DNA from 2 places in the Pseudaquabacterium inlustre genome. Region 1 is predicted to be linked to the other one. Evidence: predicted binding sites of a transcription regulator. Region 1 holds the regulator's gene; the other holds the start of a gene.
What was found. Region 1 encodes FNR, which switches genes on or off when oxygen is low (the NO sensors DNR and NnrR bind a similar motif). Its sites were predicted from a motif close to TTGATNNNNATCAA; they were not measured.

Region 1 (11,572 bases):
CGAAAAGCGGGCGGACGCGGCCTTTCATGCCCGGGCCTGCCAGCACATGGCGTGCCTGCAAGCGCGCAGTCCCGCCGTGCCACGGTGCATCGCTGCCCCCGTACAAGGTGTGGGGAATCTCCGATTCGCTTCGCCTAGGGCTCCCGATTGACCGGCTTTTGTCGCACTCCAGACAATCTCTTCACCCTCATGTTGTGGGTGTTTTTGGGGAGTTTTCATGGCGACGGGGACAGTCAAGTGGTTCAATGATGCCAAGGGTTTCGGTTTCATCGAGCCCGAAAATGGCGGTGGCGATGTTTTCGCACATTTTTCCGCCATCGAAATGGACGGGTTTCGCACGCTGAAGCAAGGCAGCAAGGTCACTTTCGATCTGGTCGAAGGACCCAAGGGCAATCTGGCGCGAAACATCCGCACCGTGGTCACCCAGGAAGCCACCGCCTGATACTCGCGGCGCAATTTCCGCCATATCGCACGGGCCCGCCTTTCAGCGGGCCTTTGTTTTTGTGATCGCCCAACGGCGCACACCATGAAAAACCCCCGGGGCGCCAAGCGCCGCGGGGGTTGTGCCGTCTGGCCGCCGCCCTGCCGGGCCGCGGCGCGCGACATCACATGTGGTCGATCATCACCTGACCGAAGCCCGAGCACGACACCTGGGTCGCACCATCCATCAGGCGGGCAAAGTCGTACGTCACCTTCTTGCTGGCGATCGAGCGCTCCATCGAGGCGATGATCAAATCAGCGGCCTCGGTCCAGCCCATGTGGCGCAGCATCATTTCGGCCGACAGGATTTCGGAACCGGGGTTCACATAATCCTTGCCAGCGTACTTGGGCGCGGTGCCGTGGGTGGCTTCGAACATGGCCACCGAATCCGACAGGTTGGCACCCGGAGCGATGCCGATGCCACCGACCTGGGCGGCCAGCGCGTCGGAGACATAGTCGCCGTTCAGGTTCAGCGTGGCGATCACCGAGTATTCGACCGGGCGCAGCAGAATCTGCTGCAGGAAGGCGTCGGCGATCGAATCCTTGACCGTGATGTCCTTGCCGGTCTTGGGATTCTTGAACTTGCACCACGGGCCGCCGTCGATCGGCTCGGCGCCGAATTCCTTCTGCGCCAGCGCGTAGGCCCAGTCACGGAAGCCACCTTCGGTGAACTTCATGATGTTGCCCTTGTGCACGATGGTGACGCTGGGCTTGTCGTTGTCGATGGCGTACTGGATGGCCTTGCGCACCAGGCGCTCGGTGCCTTCGCGGCTGACCGGCTTGATGCCGATGCCCGAGGTCTCGGGGAAGCGGATCTTCTTGACGCCCATCTCGTCGATGAGGAACTTGATGACCTTCTTGGCCTTCTCACTCTCGGCTTCCCACTCGATGCCGGCGTAGATGTCTTCCGAGTTCTCGCGGAAGATGACCATGTTGGTCTTCTCGGGTTCCTTCAGCGGGCTGGGCACGCCCTTGAAGTACTGGATCGGGCGCAGGCAGACGTACAGGTCGAGTTCCTGGCGCAGCGCGACGTTCAGGCTGCGGATGCCACCGCCCACGGGCGTGGTCAGCGGGCCCTTGATCGACACCACGTACTCGCGCACGACGTCCAGCGTTTCTTGCGGCAGCCACACGTCGGGGCCGTAGACCTTGGTCGACTTCTCGCCGGCGTAGACCTCCATCCAATGGATCTTGCGCTTGCCACCGTAGCTCTTGGCCACCGCTGCATCGACCACCTTCAGCATCACCGGGGTGATGTCGAAGCCGGTGCCATCGCCCTCGATGTACGGAATGATCGGCTGGTCAGGAACGTTCAGCGAGGAGTCTGCATTGACCGTGATCTTCTGCCCACCCTCGGGCACCTTGATGTGCTGATACATGTGCTTGTGGCTCCGCGCGCCGCGCTCGATTGAGAGAACGTCAAATTCTAGGACACCAGGGCTGTCAACCGACTGACTGCAAGGGGCGTTACGTGGGGGCTGCCCCATCGAAGGGCAGCAATTTCAAACTTTCGAAAGGACTGAAAAATGAACAAGCTCCTGGCCGCCCTGATCGCCGCCGCCTTCGCCACCGCCGGCGCCTACGCTGCTGACGCCAAGAAGGAAGAGAAGAAGGCTGAGAAGCCCGCCGCCGCCGCTTCGGCTGCCAAGGCCGACGCCAAGGCTGAGAAGCCGGCTGCCGCCGCTTCGGCCAAGAAGTAATCCAGCTTCGGATTCGGCGGCCCTGGTGGCCGCCATCTGTTGCATGAAACGCCCGGCCCGTGCCGGGCGTTTTTCTTGGCGGATCGACCCGCGATCAAGCCCGGAACACCGGCAACCGGCTCGCGTCGTGACGCCATTCAACTGAAGCACCAGGCGGCCACCCGCATCCACAGGCCATGTCCCAGCGCCCAGGCCGACGCCAGCGCCAGTGACGCCCCCGCCAGCCGGACCGCCAGCGTCGGCGACAGCCAGCGCCGCCCCGCCCCTCCCGACAGCCGCCACCACAGGGCCGGGCCCAGCACCAGGCCCGCGGCCGATGCCGCGGCAAACACCGCCATCACCAGCGCGCCCTGCCAAGCGGTGTTGGCCAGCGACGACACCAGCAGCGCCGACTGCAACAGCCCGCACGGCCAGGCCACCCAGGCCAGACCCGCGCCGAACCGCCGGGCCGGTAAGCGCACGACCTGCCACGACTGGCCCCGGTGCTCGACCGCAGCCGGCCCACGCGCGCTGCCCAGCCGCTCCATCCAGGCCGGTTGCACGCCTCGCCACAGCAGGTACAGGCCGAGCCCCAGCGCCGCCACGTGCACCAGGGTCCACAGCGGCCGCAGCGCCCCGACCGCCTGCCCGAGCGCGGCCAGGCTGCCGACACTGGCGGCCGCGACAGCCCCGGCTACCGAATAGGCCAGCAGACGGCCGAGGTGAAACGGCAGCAGGCCGCGCCCGCCACCGCTGGCTGCGGCGCAGGCGGCGCCGCACATCGCCAGGCAATGCGGCGTGCCCGCCAGGCCCATCAGCAGCGCACTGAGCAGCAGGGCCTGGTTCATGACCAGCACGCGACGCCGCGCAAGCTGCGGCGGCTCAGATGATGCGCGAGAAGCGTTCGCGCACCTTGTCGGCGCGCAGGTGCTTGTCGAACACCATGGCCACCGCGCGCACGAAGTACCACCCGGTGGCGGTGACCTGCACGGCATCGGGCTCCAGCGTCACCAGCCCCATCTCCTGCAGTTCGGCGAGTTCGTCGAGCTCGGTGCGGAAGTAGTCGCGCATCTTGATCAGGTGGGCCAGTTCGATCGACTCGAACTCCACCCGGCCCTGGCACATCAGCGCCATGACCACGGCACGGCGCACCAGGTCGTCGCGGGTGAGCGCCAGACCGCGCACGATCGGGAACTGGCCCTGGCGCACCGCGTCGTAGTACTCGTCCAGCGTCTTGGCGTTCTGGCTGTAGGTGACCCCCATGCGCCCGATGGCCGACACGCCCAGGCCGATCAGGTCGCAATCGGGCTGCGTGCTGTAACCCTGGAAGTTGCGGTGCAGCCGCCCCTGGCGCTTGGCCGCGGCCAGCGAGTCGCTGGGCAGCGCGAAATGGTCCATGCCGATGTAGGTGTAGCCGTGGCCGATGAAGCCGGCGATGGCGCCGCCCAGCATCTGGATGCGGTGCTCGGGTGGCGGCAACTGCTCCACGATGATGCGGCGTTGCGGCTTGAACCGCTGTGGCAGGTGCGCATAGGCATACAGCGCGATGCGGTCGGGCCGCAGTTCGGCGATCTGTGCCACGGTGCGCGCGAAGGACTCGGGCGTCTGCCGGGGCAGGCCGTAGATCAGATCGGCGTTGATCGACTCGTAGCCCATCTCGCGCGCGGCCCGCATCAGGTCGCGCACCGACTCGTAGGACTGCACGCGGTGCACCGCCTGCTGCACGGCGGCGTCGAAGTCCTGCACTCCGAAGCTCAGCCGGTTGAAGCCCAGCGAGGCGAAGAACTTCAGTCGCTCGGGCGTGGCGGTGCGCGGATCGACCTCGATGGACACCTCGGCGCCCGGGGCGATGCGGAAGTTCTCGCGCAGCATCGCCATCAGCCCCGACAGTTCGTCGTCGCTCAGGAAGGTGGGCGTGCCCCCGCCCAGGTGCAGCTGCGACACCGCCTGCCCCTTGCCCAGCACCGCCACGTTCAACGCCACTTCCTGGGCCAGCACCTCCAGGTACTCGGCTGCCCGCTCGTGGTGCTTGGTGATGACCTTGTTGCAGGCGCAGTAGTAGCACACCGACTCGCAGAACGGGATGTGCAGGTACAGCGACAGCGGCGCCACACCCCCCACCGTGGCACCGGCCGCGCGTTGGGCCAGCGCTCCGGCATAGGCTTCGGGGCCGAACGCCTCGACGAAGCGGTCGGCGGTCGGGTAGGACGTGTAACGCGGGCCGGGGCGGTCGAGGCGGCGCAGCATGGCCTCGGTAAGCACGGGCACCTGATCGATGACGGATTGATCCATGCTCGCCACTGTGCCGACAGCCCCCGCGAATGGACTTGATCTGGCTCAAGTGGCGCTTTACACCCCGGGAAAACAATGGTCCCATTCTTGAGGCCGGTCAGACGACATTCGAGCCCTCCCCTGGGGGCTTGACCCAGGACAACCGCGAAGACGAACCCATAATGCCCGACATGAACACCGCTGCCGACGCCAACCGGATCCGCCCCGATGCCTTCAAGGTGGCCTGCTCTAGTTGCAACCTGCGCGAACTGTGCCTGCCGGTGGGCCTGACGCGCGAGAACCTCGACCGCCTGGACACCCTGGTGGCCACCCGCCGCACCGTGGAGCGTGGCGACACGCTGTTCCGTGCCGGCGACGAGTTCCAGTCGCTCTACGCCGTGCGCACCGGCTTCTTCAAGACCTGCGTGTCGTCGGAAGACGGCCGTGACCAGGTCACCGGTTTCCAGATGGCTGGCGAACTGCTGGGCCTGGACGGCATCAGCACCGACAACCACACCTGCGACGCGGTGGCGCTGGAGGACTCGCAGGTCTGCGTGATCCCCTACCGCCAGCTCGAGGATCTGTCGCGCGAGTTCAACGAACTGCAGCACCAGTTCCACAAGATCATGAGCCGCGAGATCGTGCGCGACCATGGCGTGATGCTGCTGCTGGGCAGCATGCGCGCGGAAGAGCGCTTGGCGGCCTTTCTGCTGAACCTGACGCAGCGCCTGAAGGCCCGCGGCTTCTCGGCCTCGGCGCTGATCCTGCGCATGACGCGCGAGGAGATCGGCAGCTACCTGGGCCTGAAGCTCGAGACGGTGAGCCGCACCTTCAGCAAGTTCCAGGACGATGGCATCCTGGAAGTGAAGCAGCGCCAGATCCGCATCATCGACCAGGACAAGCTGCACAGCCTGGTGAACGGCGCGGCCTGCTGAGGCGCACCGCGCACCGGCCGCCACTGCGGCCGTTCAAGCCGGCCAGCGGGAACGCGCGGCAGCGGCTTCGGCGCGATTGACCTCTTCGGCCGACTGCTGGAGCAATTGGGTCAGCGCACCGGCGGTGGCGATGACGCCCCAGAACACGAAGAACGCCAGCGTGTAGACACCGGCTGGCGCGATCTCGACTGGCGCACCGCCGAACCAGTGCAGTGTGGCCGGATCGACCACCGCGAACACCAGCATTTCCAGCACGCCGGCCATCAGGAAGGCCGGCCACAGGATGGCCAGCGCCCGCAGGGTGAAGCGCCCGGTGGACATGGGCTGCGCCGCCGCGGTCAGCGCGGTGCCGCGGTGGCGGCGTGGTTGCGGGCCTGCATGGCCGGCGTGTTGCCGGTCGGCTTGACTGGCACGGCGCGGGCCGAGGCGGTATCCACCAGCACCTCGTCGGCACCGCGGTAGGCCACGACGGCGGTGGCGATGCTGGCCACCACCACGGTGGCCGGACCGCCCAGCACCAGCCACATGACACCGGTGCGCCACCAGGGTGTGCGGGCGGCGTCGGCGGGGGCTCGGGACTTGGAAGCGCTCATGGCGTGTCTCCTGTGGCTGCGCGTCAGCGCGGCACGACAAAGGTGGATTTCTCGCTGATCGTCGCACCGTTCACCGGCTGGCCGCCGGCGCTGGCTTCGATCAGGCCGATCTCGAACTGGATCGGATGGGCGCCGGCACCGGCCTTCTGCGCGGCCTCGGGCGGGATCTGCACCGACAGCGTGACCCAGCGCGCCTCGGCAGGCGCCAGCGACAGCGGCGGCACCGGCCCCATGGCGATGCCGGGCAGGCCCTGCACGGCCATGCGGTAGCGCTGTGCATGCTCAGTGGCGTTCATGATCTGCAGGCGGTAGACGTTCTCGATCTTGCCATCCTCGACCATGCGCGCCAGCGAGGCGCGGTCACGCACCACATCCACACGGAACGGGTGGCGTAAGGCCAGCGCGACGAACAGCGCCACGATCACCAGGCCCAGGATGGCGGTGTAGACCAGCACCCGCGGCCGGAAGATGCGGCGCAGCTTCTGCGCCGGCGAGAGGTGCTGGGCCAGGCCGTTCTGGGTGTCGTAGCGCACCAGCCCCTTGGCGTAGCCCATCTTGCCCATCACGTCGTCGCACACGTCGACGCAGGCGGCGCAGCCGATGCACTCGTACTGCAGGCCCTTGCGGATGTCGATGCCGGTGGGGCACACCTGCACGCACAGGTTGCAGTCGATGCAGTCGCCGATGCCCAGCTTGCGCGGGTCGGCCTTCTTGCTGCGCGAACCGCGCGGCTCGCCGCGCTCGGTGTCGTAGCTGATGATCAGCGTGTCCTTGTCGAACATCGCGCTCTGGAAGCGCGCGTAAGGGCACATGTACTTGCACACCTGCTCGCGCATGAAGCCGGCGTTGCCGTAGGTGGCGAAACCGTAGAACAGCACCCAGAACCATTCCCAGGGCCCGAAGCCCAGCGTCATGGCCTCGGCGGCCAGCGTGCGGATGGGGGTGAAGTAGCCGACGAAGGTGAAGCCGGTCCACAGGCCCAGGATGATCCAGGCGGCCTGCTTGGCGGTCTTGCGCCAGAGCTTGTCGAAGCTCCAGGGCGCGTCGTCGAGACGCATGCGGGCGATGCGGTCGCCCTCGATCTTGCGCTCGATCCACATGTAGATTTCGGTGTACACGGTCTGCGGGCAGGCATAGCCGCACCACAGGCGCCCCGCCACCGCGGTGAACAGGAACAGCGCGTAGGCCGAGATGATCAGGATGGCCGTCAGGAAGATGAAGTCCTGCGGATACAGCACCAGCGGCCCGATGTAGAACCGCCGCGCGCCCAGGTCGAACAGCACGAGCTGGCGCGAATTCCAGCTCAGCCAGGGCACGCCATAGAACAGGATCTGGGTGAACCAGACCAGCGCCCAGCGCCACGAGACGAACAGCCCCGTGACGGCGCGCGGATAGATCTTCTTCTGCTTGACGTAGAGCGAGACCACCGCCGTGGCGGCGTCATCGGTCCCGGCTGGTTGGCCCGGGGCGGTGGTGGTGGTCTCGCTCATGCGGTGCTGCGCTGCTTACTTGGCCGCGACCGCGGTGCCTTGCGACAGGTTCCAGACATAGGCCGAGAGCACATGGATCTGCTCGGGCGTCAGGCGCTTCTGGAAGCTGGGCATGACGTTGGTCTTGCCGGCAGTGACCATCGCGGTGACGGCCTCCTCACCCCAGCCATGCAGCCAGACCTTGTCGGTCAGGTTCGGCGCACCCATGGCCTGGTTGCCCTTGCCGTCCGGGCCGTGGCAGGCGGCGCAGGCGGCGAACTTGGGCTTGCCCAGCTGGGCGGCCAGGTTGTTGTGCGGACTGCCCGACAGGCTGAGCACGTAGTTGGCCACGTTCTTCACGTCTTCGGGCGTGCCCACGGCGGCGGCCATCGGGGGCATCATGCCCTGGCGGCCTTCGGTCACCGTCTTGGCGATGTACTCGGGGCCGGTGCCGCCCAGCCAGTCGCCGTCGGTCAGGTTCGGGAAGCCCTTGCTGCCGCGGGCGTCCGAGCCGTGGCACTGCGCGCAGTTGTTGACGAACAGGCGCTCGCCGATGCCCATGGCCTGGGCGTCCTTGGCCAGTTCAGCGGCCGGCATGGCCTTGAACTTGTCGTAGACCGGCGCCATCGCGGCGTGGGCCTTCTGCTGCTCGTTCTCCCACTGGCCCGCACTGCTCCACTTGAAGGTGCCGGGGTTGGAGCCCAGGCCCGGGTAGAACGTGAGGTAGGCCGCGGCGAAGACCACGGTGATCACGAACAGCCACATCCACCAGCGCGGCAGCGGGTTGTTCAGTTCCTTCAGGTCTTCGTCCCAGATGTGGCCAGTGCTGTTGTCGTCAGCCATCGGCTTGCGCTTGCTGGCCACGATCAGCACGAAGACGCAGAAGATCAGGGAGAGGATCGTGAGGCCGGCCACGTACACCGACCAGCCCCCACTGATGAAGTCGCTCATTGATTGGCTCCTTGCGAACGCTGCGCAGGCTCAGGCGTCTCGTCGTCGGCGAAGGGCAGCTGGGCTGCCGCATCGAAGGCGTCGCGGCGGCGGCCCTTCCAGGCCCAGACCACGATGCCCAGGAAGACGAGCAACGAGATCAGCGTCATCGCGCTGCGCAGTGCGTTCAGTTCCATGGTTAGCGTCCGGTGAATGTCACTTGCGGGCGGTGCCCAGCACCTGCAGGTAGGCGATCAACGCCTCCATCTCGGTCTTGCCCTTGACGTCGTCGGCCGCCTTGGCGATCTCGTCGTCGGTGTAGGGCACGCCGACCGTGCGCAGGGCCTTCATGCGCGGCGCCATGCCGGCGGCGTCGACCGTGGCCGAGGTCAGCCAGGGATAGGCCGGCATGTTCGACTCGGGCACCACGTCACGCGGGTTGTTCAGGTGGATGCGATGCCACTCGTCGCTGTACTTGCCGCCCACGCGGTGCAGGTCGGGGCCGGTGCGCTTGCTGCCCCACTGGAACGGGTGGTCGTAGACGAATTCGCCGGCCACCGAGAACGGGCCGTAGCGCAGGGTCTCGGCGCGGAACGGACGGATCATCTGCGAGTGGCAGTTGTAGCAGCCCTCGCGGATGTACACGTCACGGCCGGCCAGCTGCAGCGCGTTGTAGGGCTTCAGGCCCTCCACCGGCTGGGTGGTCGAGCGCTGGAAGAACAGCGGCACGATCTCCACCAGACCGCCCACCGCCACGGTGAGCAGGATCAGCACGATCATCAGGAAGTTGCTGGTCTCGATCTTCTCGTGACCACTTGCGGCATGCGTTGCCATGGTGTTTTTCTCCTTGTGATCAGGCGTGGGCCGCAACCAGGGGGATCGGCGCCTGGACGACCTTGCCCGTCTGCACCGTCTTGATCACGTTCCACAGCATGATGAGCATGCCGCTCAGGTACAGCAGGCCACCGCCGACGCGGATCACGTAGAACGGATAGGTCGCCTTCACGCTCTCGACGAAGCTGTAGACCAGCGTGCCGTCGGGGTTGACCGCGCGCCACATCAGGCCCTGCATCACACCGGCGATCCACATCGCGGCGATGTAGAGCACGATGCCGATGGTGGCCACCCAGAAGTGCAGCTCGACGGCCTTGGTGCTGTACATCTGCTTCTTGCCGAACATGCGGGGAATCAGGTGGTACAGGCAGCCGATCGAGATCAGGCCCACCCAGCCCAGCGCACCGGAGTGCACGTGGCCGACGGTCCAGTCGGTGTAGTGGCTCAGGGCGTTGACGGTCTTGATGGACATCATCGGGCCCTCGAAGGTGGACATGCCGTAGAACGACAGGCTCACGATCAGGAACTTCAGCACCGGGTCGTCACGCAGCTTGTTCCAGGCACCCGACAGGGTCATGATGCCGTTGATCATGCCGCCCCAGCTGGGTGCCAGCAGGATCAGCGAGAACAGCATGCCCACGCTCTGCGCCCAGTCGGGCAGCGCGGTGTAGTGCAGGTGGTGGGGGCCCGCCCACATGTACGTGAAGATCAGCGCCCAGAAGTGCACGATCGACAGGCGGTAGCTGTAGACCGGACGGCCCGACTGCTTGGGGATGTAGTAGTACATCATCCCCAGGAAAGCGGCGGTCAGGAAGAAGCCCACGGCATTGTGGCCGTACCACCACTGGATCATGGCGTCCTGCACGCCGGCGTAGGCGCTGTAGCTCTTGGTCAGCGTGACCGGCACTTCGGCCGAGTTCACGATGTGCAGCAGGGCCACGGCGATGATGAACGCACCGAAGAACCAGTTGGCCACGTAGATGTGGCGCACCTTGCGCGTGCCCACGGTGCCGAAGAACACCACGGCATAGGCCACCCAGCAGATGGTGATGGCGATGTCGATCGGCCACTCCAGCTCGGCGTATTCCTTGCCGGTGGTGATGCCCAGCGGCAGCGTGATCACCGCCGAGACGATGACCAGGTTCCACAGCGCGAACGTGAACCAGGCCAGTGCCGGCAGGAACAGCTTGGTCTGACAGGTGCGCTGCACCACGTGGTAGCTGGTGGCGAACAGCACGCAGCCACCGAACGCGAAGATCACCGCGTTGGTGTGCAGCGGCCGCAGGCGGCCGTAGGTGATGTACGGGATGCCGAAGTTCAATTCGGGCCAGGCGAGCTGGGCGGCGATGATCACGCCCACCAGCATGCCGACGATGCCGTAGATCACAGCGACGAGGGCGAACGCTCGCACGACGCCATCGCTGTAGACCGGTGCGGCCGTTGTTGTGGAGTTACTTGCCATTGACTCCTCCTTCCAGGATTCAAGAATGACCTGACTGACGATCAGGGGATTGTTCGGGCTGACCCTTACTCGAAGATTGATCACCATCAACCCCATCGGGATCGATGGCCAAGATCCGCTCGCCCTCGCGCTCCAGATCGTCGAATTGCCCGCGGTGCACGGCCCAGCCGAACACCGCGATGATTCCGAACACCAGCACGGCCGACAGCGGAATCAGCAGGTACAGGATCTCCATCGCCCGCCCCTCTCAGCCGCGCACCAGCCGCAAGGCGTTGGCGATGACCAGCAGCGAGCTCAGCGCCATGCCCAGCCCGGCGGCCCAGGGCGGCAGCCAGCCGGCCAGCGCCAGCGGAATGCAGGTCAGGTTGTAGGCCAGGGCCCAGACGATGTTCTGGCGCACCACGCGCAGCGTGCGGCGCGCCAGGCGCCGCGCCAGCACCACATCGCCCAGGCGGCCCGAGGCCACCACCGCATCGGCCTGGGCCCGCGCCACCAGGGCGCCCTGCCCCATTGCGAACGAGACATCGGCACGCGCCAGCACCGGCGCGTCGTTGATGCCGTCGCCAATCATCGCCACCGTCAGGCCCTGGGCCTGGGCCCGCGCCACCTCGGCCAGCTTGCCCTCGGGCGTGGCGCCGCCGATCACCGCGTCCACGGCCAGGCGCTGCGCCATGCGCTCGGCCCGCGCCGGCTGGTCGCCCGACAGCAGCACCACCTCCACGCCGTCGGCGCGCAGCGCGGCCACGGCCTGCGCCGCATCGGCGCGCAAGGCCTCGTCGAAGCGGAACACCACCGCCACGGCCGCGCCCGGCACGGCCGGGCCGAAGCACACCTCGGCGGCATCTGCCTCGCCAGTGGCTCCGGCGCCAGCGGCCCCGGCAACGGCATCGGCCGCCCCGGCACCACCGGCCACGAAGCG
Region 2 (11,572 bases), on a different contig from region 1:
CAGGCCCAGGCCCTGCTGTGGGTCGCGGTGCGGGTTGCCGCCCTGCACGAATTCCTCGAACACGCTGGCCTGCAGCTCGGGCGCGATGCCCGGCCCGGTGTCGTGCACTGCCAGCCACCACTGGGTGCCGCGGCGGCGCACGGCCAGCAGCACGCCGCCCTGCATGGTGTAGCGCAGGGCATTGCCCAGCAGGTTGCGCACGATCTGCTCCAGCAGCACTGCGTCGGCGCGCACCGTGGCGCCGGGCGGTACGCGCAGCCGCAGGCGCAGGCCGCGGCGCTCGGCCTGGGTGCGGGCCTCATCCACCAGGGCGCGCAGCAGTGGCGCCAGCGCCACCGGCTGCCAGTCGACCACGGTGCGGCCGGCCTCCAGGCGCGACAGGTCCAGCAGGCCGCGCAGCAGGCCCTCCATCGTGCCCACCGATTCGTCCAGCTGCGCGGCCAGGCGCTGCTGGGCCGGCACGGTCAGCTGGTCACGCAGCACGCCCAGCAGCAGGCCAATGGTGACCAGCGGCTGGCGCAGATCATGGCTGGCGGCGGCCAGGAAGCGGGTCTTGGCGGCATTGGCCGCCTCCAGCGCGGCGGTGCGCTCGGCCACGCGCTGTTCCAGCCGGCGGTGGCTGTCCTGCATGGCGCGCAGCGCGGCCACCAGGCGCGCGGCCAGCACGGCGCCGAAGGCCAGCACCATGGCCGGCACGGTCCAGGGCATCCAGAACAAGCCGGTGATCGGCAGCTCGCCCCGGTGCAGCAGCCAGTCGTGCACGCCGGCCAGCAGCGTGGCCGCCAGCGTGGCGCCCACGGCCAGGCCCTGCACGCGCGGCAAGGTGCGCAGGTGGCCGACGATCAGGCCCATCGACAGCAGCTCCACCGGGAACAGCAGCGCATAGCCCCAGCGCCGCGCCTGGTCCAGCGCGGCAGGGTCGGTGCCGGCGACCAGGCCGTTCAGCGCGCTGAACAGGCACACCGCGCCCAGCAGGGGCGGAAACCAGCGCCGTGGCCGCGGCGTCACGGCCTGCGCAAAGCCGCCCAGCAGGGCGGCCATGGCCACCACGCCCAGGTAGGTGACCAGGCTCCAGCCGACGGGCGCATGGCCTGCCGGGTCGAGCACCATGGCATTGCGCAGCGACATCAGGCCGCCCAGCAGCGCAAACCAGCCCAGCGCCCGCTCGTCGCGCTTGCGCGCCCACAGCACCCCCATGAACAGGCAGCTGCCGGCCGCCAGCATGTTCAGCAGGCGCGGCAGCTCCACCGTGAGCCGGCGGTGCGCGAGTGCGCGCGCCTCGATGGCCGCCTGCGGGCCCACCCACAGCTCGCCCAGGCCGGCCTGCAGGCCGCTGTGCATGTCGAGCACGATCTCGTTGCTGCGGCCTGGCCGCTGCGCACTGGCCGGCCACGCCACGGCGCGCGGGCCGGGGCGCGGCTGCAGGCCCTCGTGCGTGTCCAGCGTGTCGCTGACCACCTCGCCATTGAGCGTGAGCCGGTGGTGCAGCGGCCACTGCGCCGACCACAGCGCCCAGGCGCCCGGGGCGGCCGTGGCCGGCAAGGTGGTGGTCAGCCGGTAGCGCGCCGAACCGGGGCGCGCCGCGCCCCGCTGGTGCCAGTCGTCCGGCAGCACGACGGGGTGGCCCGGGCCGGGGCTGTCCAGGGCCATCACCTCGGCCTGGTTCAGGCGCAGGCTGCCATCGGCCGCCGGGCCGGCCGCTGCGGTACCCGAGGCCAGGGCGGCCAGCGGCAGCGTCAGCAGCGCGGCCAGTGCCCACGCACGACCGCCGACCGCCCACCCGACCACCCGCCCGGGTGCCGCGGCCGGCGGCTGGCCACGGACAGGGGCAGGGCAGGGGCGCATGGCCGCATCTTCGCCGATGGCGGCTGCGGCAGCCCCCCATTCGCGGGTGGCCAGATGGCCGATGGTGCGGCGCAGCACGCGTGCCTAGCATGGCCTCACACCCTGCCCTTCCTCCGCTTCACCAGGACCCTGCACCATGCGCCAACCCTCCTCCTTGTTCCGTCCGCTGTGCGCGGCATTGCTGGCCGGTGGCCTGGCCGCCACGGCCCAGGCCACGCAGATCACCGCCAGCGGTGTCAGCGATGTCACGGTCTCGCTGACCGGGGCCGACACCGTCGGCGAACTGCAGGTCGACGGCGTGGCCACGCGCTCGTACTCGGACTGGTGGACCAATGCGGTCGCCGTCACGCACAGCACCGAGACGGTGGTGCAGGTGGCGCCGACCACCACGTCGAGCGGCCTGGCCTACGTCTACGACGTGACCACCTCGACGCCCAGCATCACGCAGTACAGCACCCTGTACGACGCCTATGCGGCCAACCTCACCTTCAAGACCACGGCCGATGCGACCACCGCCACGCTGAGCTTCACGGTCACCAACAGCACCAGCAGCGATGTCTCCCTGTATCTGCAAATCGCCACCTGGGGCAGCTACCTGGCCGCCACAGGCAGCTTTGGCGCACTGGCCACGCCCACCATGCCGTCGCTGTACCTCAACACCACAGGCACGTGGAGCAACGTCACCAGCAACACCAGCCTGTCGGACGGCGCCCATTTCCAGACCAACGGATATGCCTCGTACACGCTGGCGGCCAACGGCTCGCTGACCTTCACCGTGGCCGTGGACGACACCAGCGCCCTGGTCGATCCCACCAACCTGTGGGTTTCGCTGACCACGCAGACCTACGGCCACACGTACACCGTGGTTCCGGGCCTGTCGACGACCACCCGCACGCTGGTGGGCGCCGAACTGCTGGCCGCCGTGCCCGAGCCCCAGACCTATGCCCTGATGGGCGCCGGCCTGTTGATGCTGGGTGGCCTGGCGCGACGCCGCGCCGCGCGCTGACGCGGCAGCATGCCCGCGTCCGGGTCAGTCGCCCTGCGCGGCCGGCGGCTGGGCCGGCCCGGCGCGCGAGGCGGCCAGTTCATCGCGCAGGCTGGCGATCTCGTGCCGCAGGCCGTCGATCTGGCGGTGCATGTCGCGCAGGATCTCGTGCTCGATGTTGCGCTCCTCGGTCTCCACCCATTTGGTGGCGATGGCCGCGGTGACCAGCGACACCACGCCGAAGCCCAGCATCACCACGAACACCGAGAAGATCTTGGACGCCGGCGTGGATGGCACGATGTCGCCATAGCCCACGGTGGCCGCGGTGGTGAAGGCCAGCCACAGGCCGTCGGCCAGCGTGTGCGCCTTGGGCTCCAGCCACCAGAAGCCGATACCACACAGGCCCAGCACGCTGGCTGCCAGCAGCAGCATGTAGGTCAGGCCGCCGCGCGTGATCAGGTGCTGGATGCTCCAGACCATGCGCACCAGCGTCATGAAGGCCACGGCCAGGCGCACCAGCAGCGCGGGCAGCGACTGGCTGCTCTCGGGGATCAGCACCGAGACGGCCAACCCGGCCACCAGCACCAGGTCGAGCGGGTTGGCGCGCAGGTGCCGGCCGATGCCCTCGCCATGCTGGGCGGCATGGGAGGCGGTGTGCACCAGCGCCGCGCCGGTGACCAGCGCGGCCAGCGCATAGGCCAGCTTGGCCACCCAGTGCGTGGGCTCGTCCAGCAGCTCGGCGTAGAAGGCCGGGATGGTGCCGGCCAGCACCAGCAGCGTGGGCCAGCGCCAGCGGCGCTCGATCTGGCGCGCCCGCACCGCCTCGCGCGGCGCCAGGCGCAGGCCCCACAGCGAGCCACGTTGAAAGCGTTGCGACAGGTCGGCGAGCATGGTGTGAGTGTCGAGCCTAGCGGGTGCGACCGCGCGGCGCGGTTGATGTCGGTCAAGCCCCGGACGCTGCGCGCGACGCGCTGGGATACTGGTGTGGCCGCTTGTGGAGATGAACCCGATGCAGACGCGTGATCCGGCCGCTGACCCCGCCCTGGCGGCCATGGCCGCGCGAGGCTACACGGCCCGGCCGTTCGAGGCCGCGGGCCTGCGGCACACCGTGTTCAGCCGCGGCCAGGGCCGGCCGGTGCTGCTGATGCACGAGCTGCCGGGCATGGACGGGCCCAACGTGGCCTTCGCCGACCGGCTGGTGGCCGCCGGCTTCGCGGTGCATCTGCCCTGGCTGTTCGGCCCGGCGCTGCGCAGCGCCACGCTGGGCAACTACCGCAAGCTGTGCGTGTCCCAGGAGTTCGGCCGACTGCAGGCCGGCGTGACCGCGCCCGTGGTGGACTGGCTGCGCGCGCTGGCCGCCGACCTGGTGGCCGCGCGTCCCGGCCAGCGCGTCGGCGCGATCGGCATGTGCCTGACCGGCAGCTTCGTGATCCCGCTGATCCTCGAGCCTGGCGTGGTGGCCGCCGTGGCCTCGCAGCCGGCCATGCCGGTGGATGGCCGCTACCTGGCACTCGGCTGGGAGCGCGATGCCGCCTGGCGCACGCAGCTGAACGTGGCCGATGCCGACCTCGCCGCAGCGGCCGACGTGGCGCGACGCGACGGCAAGCACCTGCTGCTGCAGCACTTCAGCGCCGACCGCGCCTGCCCGCGCGAGCGACTGCAGCGCGTGGCCGAGGCCTTCGGCGCGCAGGCCGAGGTGCATGCATACCAGCGGCCGGGTGAGCGCTGGCGTCTGCTGCGCTTTTCGCCGCATGCGCTGCTGACGCACGAGTACGAGCGCCACGGCGACGGCGATGTCACGCGCCAGGCGCTGGCGCGGGTGATCGCCTTCCTCGACCGCCATCTGTGACGGCGCCGGCGCGCAGGCTCAGAGGATGAAGCGGCTCAGGTCCTCGTTGCGTGCCAGCTCGGCCAGCTTGGCGTCCACCGCGGCGGCATCCACCGTCACCGTGGTGCCGGCGCGGTCGGGCGCGTCGTAGCTCACCTCGTCGAGCAGGCGTTCCATCACCGTGGCCAGGCGCCGCGCGCCGATGTTCTCGGTGCGCTCGTTCACGTCGTAGGCGATCTGCGCCAGCCGGCGGATGCCGTCGGCCGCGATGTCCAGCGTCACGCCCTCGGTGGCCAGCAGCGCCTGGTACTGCTTGATCAGGCTGGCGTGCGTGCTGTTGAGGATGGCCTCGAAGTCGTCGACGCTCAAGGCGCCCAGTTCCACGCGGATCGGGAAGCGGCCCTGCAGCTCGGGAATCAGGTCACTCGGCTTGGCCAGGTGGAAGGCGCCCGAGGCGATGAACAGGATGTGGTCGGTCTTGACCATGCCGTACTTGGTGCTGACGGTGGTGCCTTCCACCAGCGGCAGCAGGTCGCGCTGCACGCCCTGGCGGCTGACTTCGGCGCCGCCGTGCTCGCTGCGCGAGGCCACCTTGTCGATCTCGTCGATGAACACGATGCCGTTGTGCTCGGCATTGGCCACGGCGCGGGCCTTGATCTCGTCCTCGTTGACCAGCTTGGCGGCTTCCTCGTCGATCAGCAGCTTCTGCGCGTCGGCGATCTTGAGCTTACGCGTGGTCTTCTTGGCCTGGCCCATCTGGCTGAACAGGCCCTTCAACTGCTCGGCCATCTCCTCCATGCCCGGCGGGGTCATGATGTCGACGTTGGCCTTGGGCTCGGCCAGTTCCAGCTCGATCTCCTTGTCGGCCAGCGAGCCCTCGCGCAGCTTCTTGCGGAAGGCCTGGCGCGCGGCGCCGTCCTTGCCCTCGCCGCTGGCGGTGCCGGTGTCGAAGCCCATGCTGTGGCGCGGCGGCGGCACCAGCACATCGAGGATGCGCTCCTCGGCGGCGTCTTCGGCGCGCAGGCGGTTGCGCACGATGGCGGCTTCGCGCTCCTGCTTGACGGCCATGTCCACCAGGTCGCGGATGATGGTGTCGACATCCTTGCCCACATAGCCCACCTCGGTGAACTTGGTGGCCTCCACCTTGATGAAGGGCGCATCGGCCAGCCGCGCCAGACGGCGCGCGATCTCGGTCTTGCCCACGCCGGTGGGGCCGATCATCAGGATGTTCTTGGGCGTGATCTCGTGGCGCAGGCCCTCGGGCACCTGCTGGCGGCGCCAGCGGTTGCGCAGCGCGATGGCCACCGCACGCTTGGCGGCGGCCTGGCCGACGATGTGGCGGTCGAGTTCGGAAACGATCTCTTTCGGCGTCATGGACATGGTGTCAGCCCAGCGTCTCGATGGTGTGGTTCTGGTTGGTGTAGATGCACAGGTCGCCGGCGATCACCAGGCTCTGCTTCACGATGTCGGCCGCGCTCAGCTCGGTGTGGTTCAGCAGCGCCCGCGCCGCGGCCTGGGCGTAGGCGCCACCCGAGCCGATGGCCACGATGCCCTGCTCGGGCTCCAGCACGTCGCCGTTGCCGGTGATGATCAGGCTGCTCTCGCGGTCGGCCACGGCCAGCATGGCCTCCAGGCGGCGCAGCACGCGGTCGGTGCGCCAGTCCTTGGTCAGCTCGATGGCAGCGCGCTGCAGGTGGCCCTGGTGCTTTTCCAGCTTGGACTCGAAGCGCTCGAACAGCGTGAACGCGTCGGCGGTGGCGCCGGCAAAACCGGCCAGCACCTGGTCGCGGTAGAGCTTGCGCACCTTGCGCGCGCTGGCCTTGACGACGATGTGGCCCAGTGTGACCTGGCCGTCGCCGCCGAGGGCCACCTGCCAGCCCTGCGGGGTCTGGCGGCGCACGCTGAGGATGGTGGTGCCGTGGAAGGATTCCATGGGATGTCAGTCGTTTGGTATGGAGGGGTGCAAGCGCATGGGCAATTTCCGTCGCGAGCGTGTCGAGCTTGTTTCGAGTAGCGCAGCCGTACACCCGTACGGCGAGCAACGCAGGAGCAAGATCGGCAGGCGCAGCAGGAAAGTGCTCGTGCGCTTCAGTTGCGCGGCACCTGCACGCGGGCGTGCTCGTTGATGCCCATCGCGCCGAAGAACAGGGCCACCAGCCGGTGGGCCTCGGCGAAGGTGACGCTGCGCTGCTCGCCCTGCTTGGCCAGCACCCAGTTCAGCAGGTCGCCGGCGGCGATGAAGTCCACGCGGATCAGCCGCGCGCACGACACCGTGACCAGCGTGCCCGCGCCCAGTCGCCGGTCCAGCTGCTGCAGCGTGCTGCCGATGTCGCCGGCCAGCTGGCCCGACAGCTCGACCGTGGTGACGCCGTGCGCCTCGTCGATCAGCCGCGACTCGAGGAAGCTGCTGCCGCCCTCGGTGATGATGGACATCGGCGGCGCCGTGGTGGAGTGGCCCGCGCCCACGCAGCGCACCGCGCAGCGCGCGCGCTCCCACGACGGCGGCGACACCTCGTAGGTGACGCAGTAGTCGATGGCCGTCTCGTCGAACTGGTCGGGCCGGTTCACCAGGCGCAAGGCCTCCAGCCGCGCCATCCAGAAGGCCGGGTCGGCGTCGCGCACGCCGGTGGGCGCGGCTTCCTGCAGCGCGGCGAACAGGCGGTCGGCGCCCAGCCAGCGCATGTCCAGCGGCTGCGGCGCCCATTGGCGGAACAGCTGCTGCAGGTGCACGGCGGCGCCGATGTCCACCCGCTCCAGCGCCTGCCAGTCCAGCACCCAGGGCAGCGGCAGCTGCAGCGTGGCCGAGCGCAGGCGCGCGACCCCGTCCTCGTCGAGGTGGGGCGGGCTGATCCAGCCCACGTCACCCTGCACGCCGCGGGTGTCGGGGCGCTCGTCGGCGGCGGCGTCGGCCACCAGCTTGGGCAGCGAGAACCACTGCGGCGGCGAGCGGCCGAACAGGTTCACATAGTCGGGCACCAGGGCCTCGAACTTGGCCTGCTGGCCGGTGGCGCGGTACAGGTCGAACAGCACATGCCAGGTCTCGGCATGCTGGCGGCGCGGGCCCTGCACCCGGCACAGCGCAGTGAGCGAGTGCTCACAGTGCTCGAAATCGGCATTGGCAAAGGCGATCACCGCCTCGTCCAGTTCGGGGTCGTGCACCAGCTCGCTGACCTCGACCGCGAACTTGCTGGCCAGTGCCGGCTCGGCCACGGCGCGGCGCGGCGGCACGCCGGTGCGCTGGCCGGGGCTGTCCAGCATGCTGGACCATTCGGACGGCGGGGCCTGCAGCGGACGCAGCGCCGCCGGCGGTGCGGCTGGCGGGCCGCCGGGGCTGCCCGCAGTGCGGCCGGCCGGCGCCACGGCCGAGCTGGCGGTGTGGTGACGCATCGCCGAGCGGTCGGTGGGCCGGTCGGGCGGCATGGCCGGACGCGGGGCACTGCGCTCGGGCATGCCGCCGCCCACCGGGCCGAAATCGGAGAAGTCGATCGGCGCCGGGGTCGACAGGTCGAGGTCGGGCAGCGGTGGCAGCGATTCCAGCGACGACAGCGGCATCGACGCCAGCGCGCCGCTGGGCGGGCCCGGCGGCAGCGTGTCGAAGGCCTGCGGCACGGTGGGTGCGGTGTGGAAGCCCGACGGCAGCTGCGTGGTGGCCGGCGGGGGGGCGCGGCGCGGCGCATCGGCCGGGGGGCGGCGCACCGGCGTGGGCGGGGCCACCGCATGCGATCCCAGCGGACCATGGGCCTCGCCGACCATCTGCTGCTCGATCTCGTCGATCTTGGCCTTGACGCCGAGGGCGGCCGGCTCGGACAGCCGGCCTTCGGAGTCGTCGACGCGCGACGAGCCACCCAGCGCGGCCAGTTGCTCGGGCGACAAGCCATCGCGGCGCAGGCGGCGCAGCGTGTCGAACTCGCGCTTGCGCACGAAATCGTTGCGCTTCTTGCGCTCGATCATCGCCTTGATCTCGGACTTCTCGAGATCCAGGCTGTCGTCCTGCCGCGTGGCGAGTTCGTTCCAGTCGGTGGCCGGGTTGGCCACGAACCGCACCACCTTGCGGAAGAAGCTCTCGTTGTCCTTGGGTTCCGCCATCCGAGGCCCTGCCTTCAGCGTGCGATGGCGTGGGAGGACCGGCAGCGGGCCAGGCCAGCCGACCCGCGGCGGGTGCGCGGCCCGCAGCACATGCTCAGTCCCCGAACATCTTCTGCTTGAGCTCGCGGCGCTGCTGCGCCTCGAGCGACAGCGTGGCGGTCGGGCGGGCCAGCAGGCGGCCCAGGCCGATCGGCTCGCCGGTCTCGTCGCAGTAGCCGTACTCGCCGGTGTCCAGGCGGGCCAGCGATTGCGAGATCTTCTTCAGCAGCTTGCGCTCGCGGTCGCGGGTGCGCAGCTCCAGGGCGTGCTCTTCCTCGATGGTGGCGCGATCGGCGGGATCGGGCACGATCGAGGTGTCTTCGCGCAGGTGCTCGGTGGTTTCGCCGGCGTTGCTGAGCAGGTCGTCCTTCAGCGCGGTCAGGCGCACGCGGAAGAACTCGATCTGCTTGTCGTTCATGTACTCCGACTCCGGCATGGCCAGGAGTTCGGCTTCGGTCAGATCACGGCCGGCCTTGGACTTCCAGGCATTGGCCAATTTCGGGTCTGCCTTGTGGGCAGGCTTCACAGTTTCCATCGGTTCTGGGTAACCCCGGGCGGGAGGCTTGGGCGGAGAAAAACGTTCGGCGAAGCGGTTGCGCGCGGGTTCGGGCGCAGCCGTGGCCTGGGGTGTGGACGCGGGCTTGGGGGCGGCCGTGGTCTTGGCCGCCTTCGGGGCGGGTGTCGGGGCGGCGGCCTTGTCGGTGGCCGCGCTCTTGCCAGAGGTCTTGCTCACTTCGGGACTCCTCGCAGTGGCTTTATACCTGTTCTGTGCCACCGCCTGTGCGAACACCGCATCGGTTTGGGCGCGCGGATTGTAGCCACGCAAAACGCACGCCAACTTGACGAAGCGGGCGGCGTCCGGCGGGCGTCAGACGAGGCAGGATTCCATGCCCTGCAGCAGGATCTCACGCGGCAGGTCGATGCCGATGAAGACCATCTTGCTCTGCTTGGTCTCCTGCGGCACCCATTTGGGGCCCAGGTCGCTGCCCATCAGCTGGTGCACGCCCTGGAACACCACCTTGCGGTCGCTGCCCTTCATGTACAGCACGCCCTTGTAGCGCAGCATCTTGGGGCCGTAGACCTGCACGATGGAGCCGAGGAAGTCTTCCAGCTTGGCCGCGTCGAACGGGCGCGTGCTGCGGAACACGAAGCTCTTGACGTCGTCGTCGTGGTGATGGTGGTGCGGGTGGTTGCAGGCCTCGCCGGGGGCGTGGTCGTGGCCCTCGTGGCCATGGTCGTGCCCGTGGTCATGGCCATGGTGGTGGTGGCCGTGGTCGTCGGCAGCCAGGAACTCGGGGTCGATCTCGAGCTTGGCGTTGAGGTTGAAGCCCTTCAGGTCGAACACGCTGGCGATCGGCACTTCGCCGAAGTGCACCCGGTGCTGCGGGGCGCGCGGGTTCATGTGCTTGATGCGGTGGGCCAGCGCGTCGACGGCGGCGGCGTCCACCAGATCGGTCTTGCTGATGAAGATCTGGTCGGCGAAGCCCACCTGGCGGCGCGCTTCCTGGCGCGTGTCGAGCTGGCCGTCGGCGTGCTTGGCGTCCACCAGCGTGAGGATCGAGTCGAGCAGGTAGCTCTCGGCGATCTCGTCGTCCATGAAGAAGGTCTGCGCCACCGGGCCGGGATCGGCCAGACCGGTGGTCTCGATCACCACGCGGTCGAAGTGCAGCTCGCCGCGGCGGCGCTTGGTGGCCAGCTCGGACAGCGTGGTGCGCAGGTCCTCGCGGATCGTGCAGCACACGCAGCCGTTGCTCATCTGGATGATCTGTTCCTCGGTGTCGGCCACCAGGATGTCGTTGTCGATGTTCTCCTCGCCGAACTCGTTCTCGATGACGGCGATCTTCTGGCCGTGGGTTTCGGTCAGCACGCGCTTGAGCAACGTGGTCTTGCCCGAGCCCAGGAAGCCGGTGAGGATGGTGGCGGGGATGAGGCCGACGGACATGTGAGGGAGCTCCAAGGGGGCGGCGCCGGGCGGCGCTGGAAAACGACCCCGGCAGTTGGGGGCGGCGGACTGTCTTGCAAGACCCGCGCCGTGTCAAGGTGATCGGGTATTCTTGCGCGCATCGCGACTTCCGGCACCCGCTGTGTCAGAACCCCCTTCGAGTCGGCCGACACGGCACGGCTCCGGCCGCCCGGCCCTGGCCACTGAGCGGCGCACCCTGTTCGAACGCGTCGTCGAGTTCATCTCGCCCGGCCCCGATTCGCGTGCCGAACTGATCGAGACGCTGGCCGACGCCGAACAGCGCGAACTGATCCCCACCGAATCGCGCCTGATGCTCGAGGGCGTGATCCGCATGGCCGACATGATCGCCGGCGACGTGATGGTGGCCGCGCCGCGCATGGACCTGCTGGACATCGACGCGCCGTACGACGAGCTGCTGGCCACGGTGATCGAGACCGGGCATTCGCGCTTTCCGGTGTTCGAGGGCCAGCGCGACAGCATCATCGGCATCCTGATGGCCAAGGACCTGCTGAAGCTGCAGCGTGCGCCCGAGCTGAACCTGCGCACGCTGCTGCGGCCAGCGGTGTTCGTGCCCGAGAGCAAGAAGCTCAACGAGCTGCTGCGCGACTTCCGCAGCAACCGCAACCACCTGGCCATCGTCATCGACGAGTTCGGCAACACCGCCGGGCTGATCACCATCGAGGACGTGCTGGAGGAGATCGTCGGCGAGATCGAGGACGAGTTCGACGACGCGGCCACCGCGGCCGACAACGGCATCGTCTCGCTGGCCGACGGCAGCTGGCGCGTGGCCGGTGACGCCGGCATCGGTGCGGTGAATGCGGTGTTC

Region 2: a site for FNR is predicted at 3,764-3,777, ahead of AACH10_RS05540 (potassium channel family protein). Genes of this name have one in related genera too.

What each region holds. Positions count from the first base shown of each region.
Region 1 covers NZ_JBBUTH010000004.1:585,848-597,419, reverse strand. Annotated here, with positions in the region: gene AACH10_RS10655 (cold-shock protein) at 218-442, shown strand; gene icd (NADP-dependent isocitrate dehydrogenase) at 606-1,859, opposite strand; gene AACH10_RS10645 (hypothetical protein) at 2,007-2,180, shown strand; gene AACH10_RS10640 (urease accessory protein UreH domain-containing protein) at 2,318-3,007, opposite strand; gene hemN (oxygen-independent coproporphyrinogen III oxidase) at 3,042-4,451, opposite strand; gene fnr (fumarate/nitrate reduction transcriptional regulator Fnr) at 4,622-5,365, shown strand; gene AACH10_RS10625 (hypothetical protein) at 5,399-5,686, opposite strand; gene AACH10_RS10620 (hypothetical protein) at 5,704-5,958, opposite strand; gene ccoG (cytochrome c oxidase accessory protein CcoG) at 5,982-7,448, opposite strand; gene ccoP (cytochrome-c oxidase, cbb3-type subunit III) at 7,464-8,378, opposite strand; gene AACH10_RS10605 (cbb3-type cytochrome oxidase subunit 3) at 8,375-8,554, opposite strand; gene ccoO (cytochrome-c oxidase, cbb3-type subunit II) at 8,574-9,191, opposite strand; gene ccoN (cytochrome-c oxidase, cbb3-type subunit I) at 9,211-10,653, opposite strand; gene ccoS (cbb3-type cytochrome oxidase assembly protein CcoS) at 10,673-10,888, opposite strand; gene AACH10_RS10585 (heavy metal translocating P-type ATPase) at 10,901-11,572, opposite strand, start outside.
Region 2 covers NZ_JBBUTH010000003.1:34,671-46,242, forward strand. Annotated here, with positions in the region: gene AACH10_RS05530 (ATP-binding response regulator) at 1-1,923, opposite strand, end outside; gene AACH10_RS05535 (PEP-CTERM sorting domain-containing protein) at 1,982-2,851, shown strand; gene AACH10_RS05540 (potassium channel family protein) at 2,876-3,721, opposite strand; gene AACH10_RS05545 (dienelactone hydrolase family protein) at 3,840-4,679, shown strand; gene hslU (ATP-dependent protease ATPase subunit HslU) at 4,698-6,038, opposite strand; gene hslV (ATP-dependent protease subunit HslV) at 6,043-6,591, opposite strand; gene AACH10_RS05560 (STAS domain-containing protein) at 6,747-8,744, opposite strand; gene dksA (RNA polymerase-binding protein DksA) at 8,839-9,516, opposite strand; gene AACH10_RS05570 (CobW family GTP-binding protein) at 9,652-10,725, opposite strand; gene AACH10_RS05575 (HlyC/CorC family transporter) at 10,868-11,572, shown strand, end outside.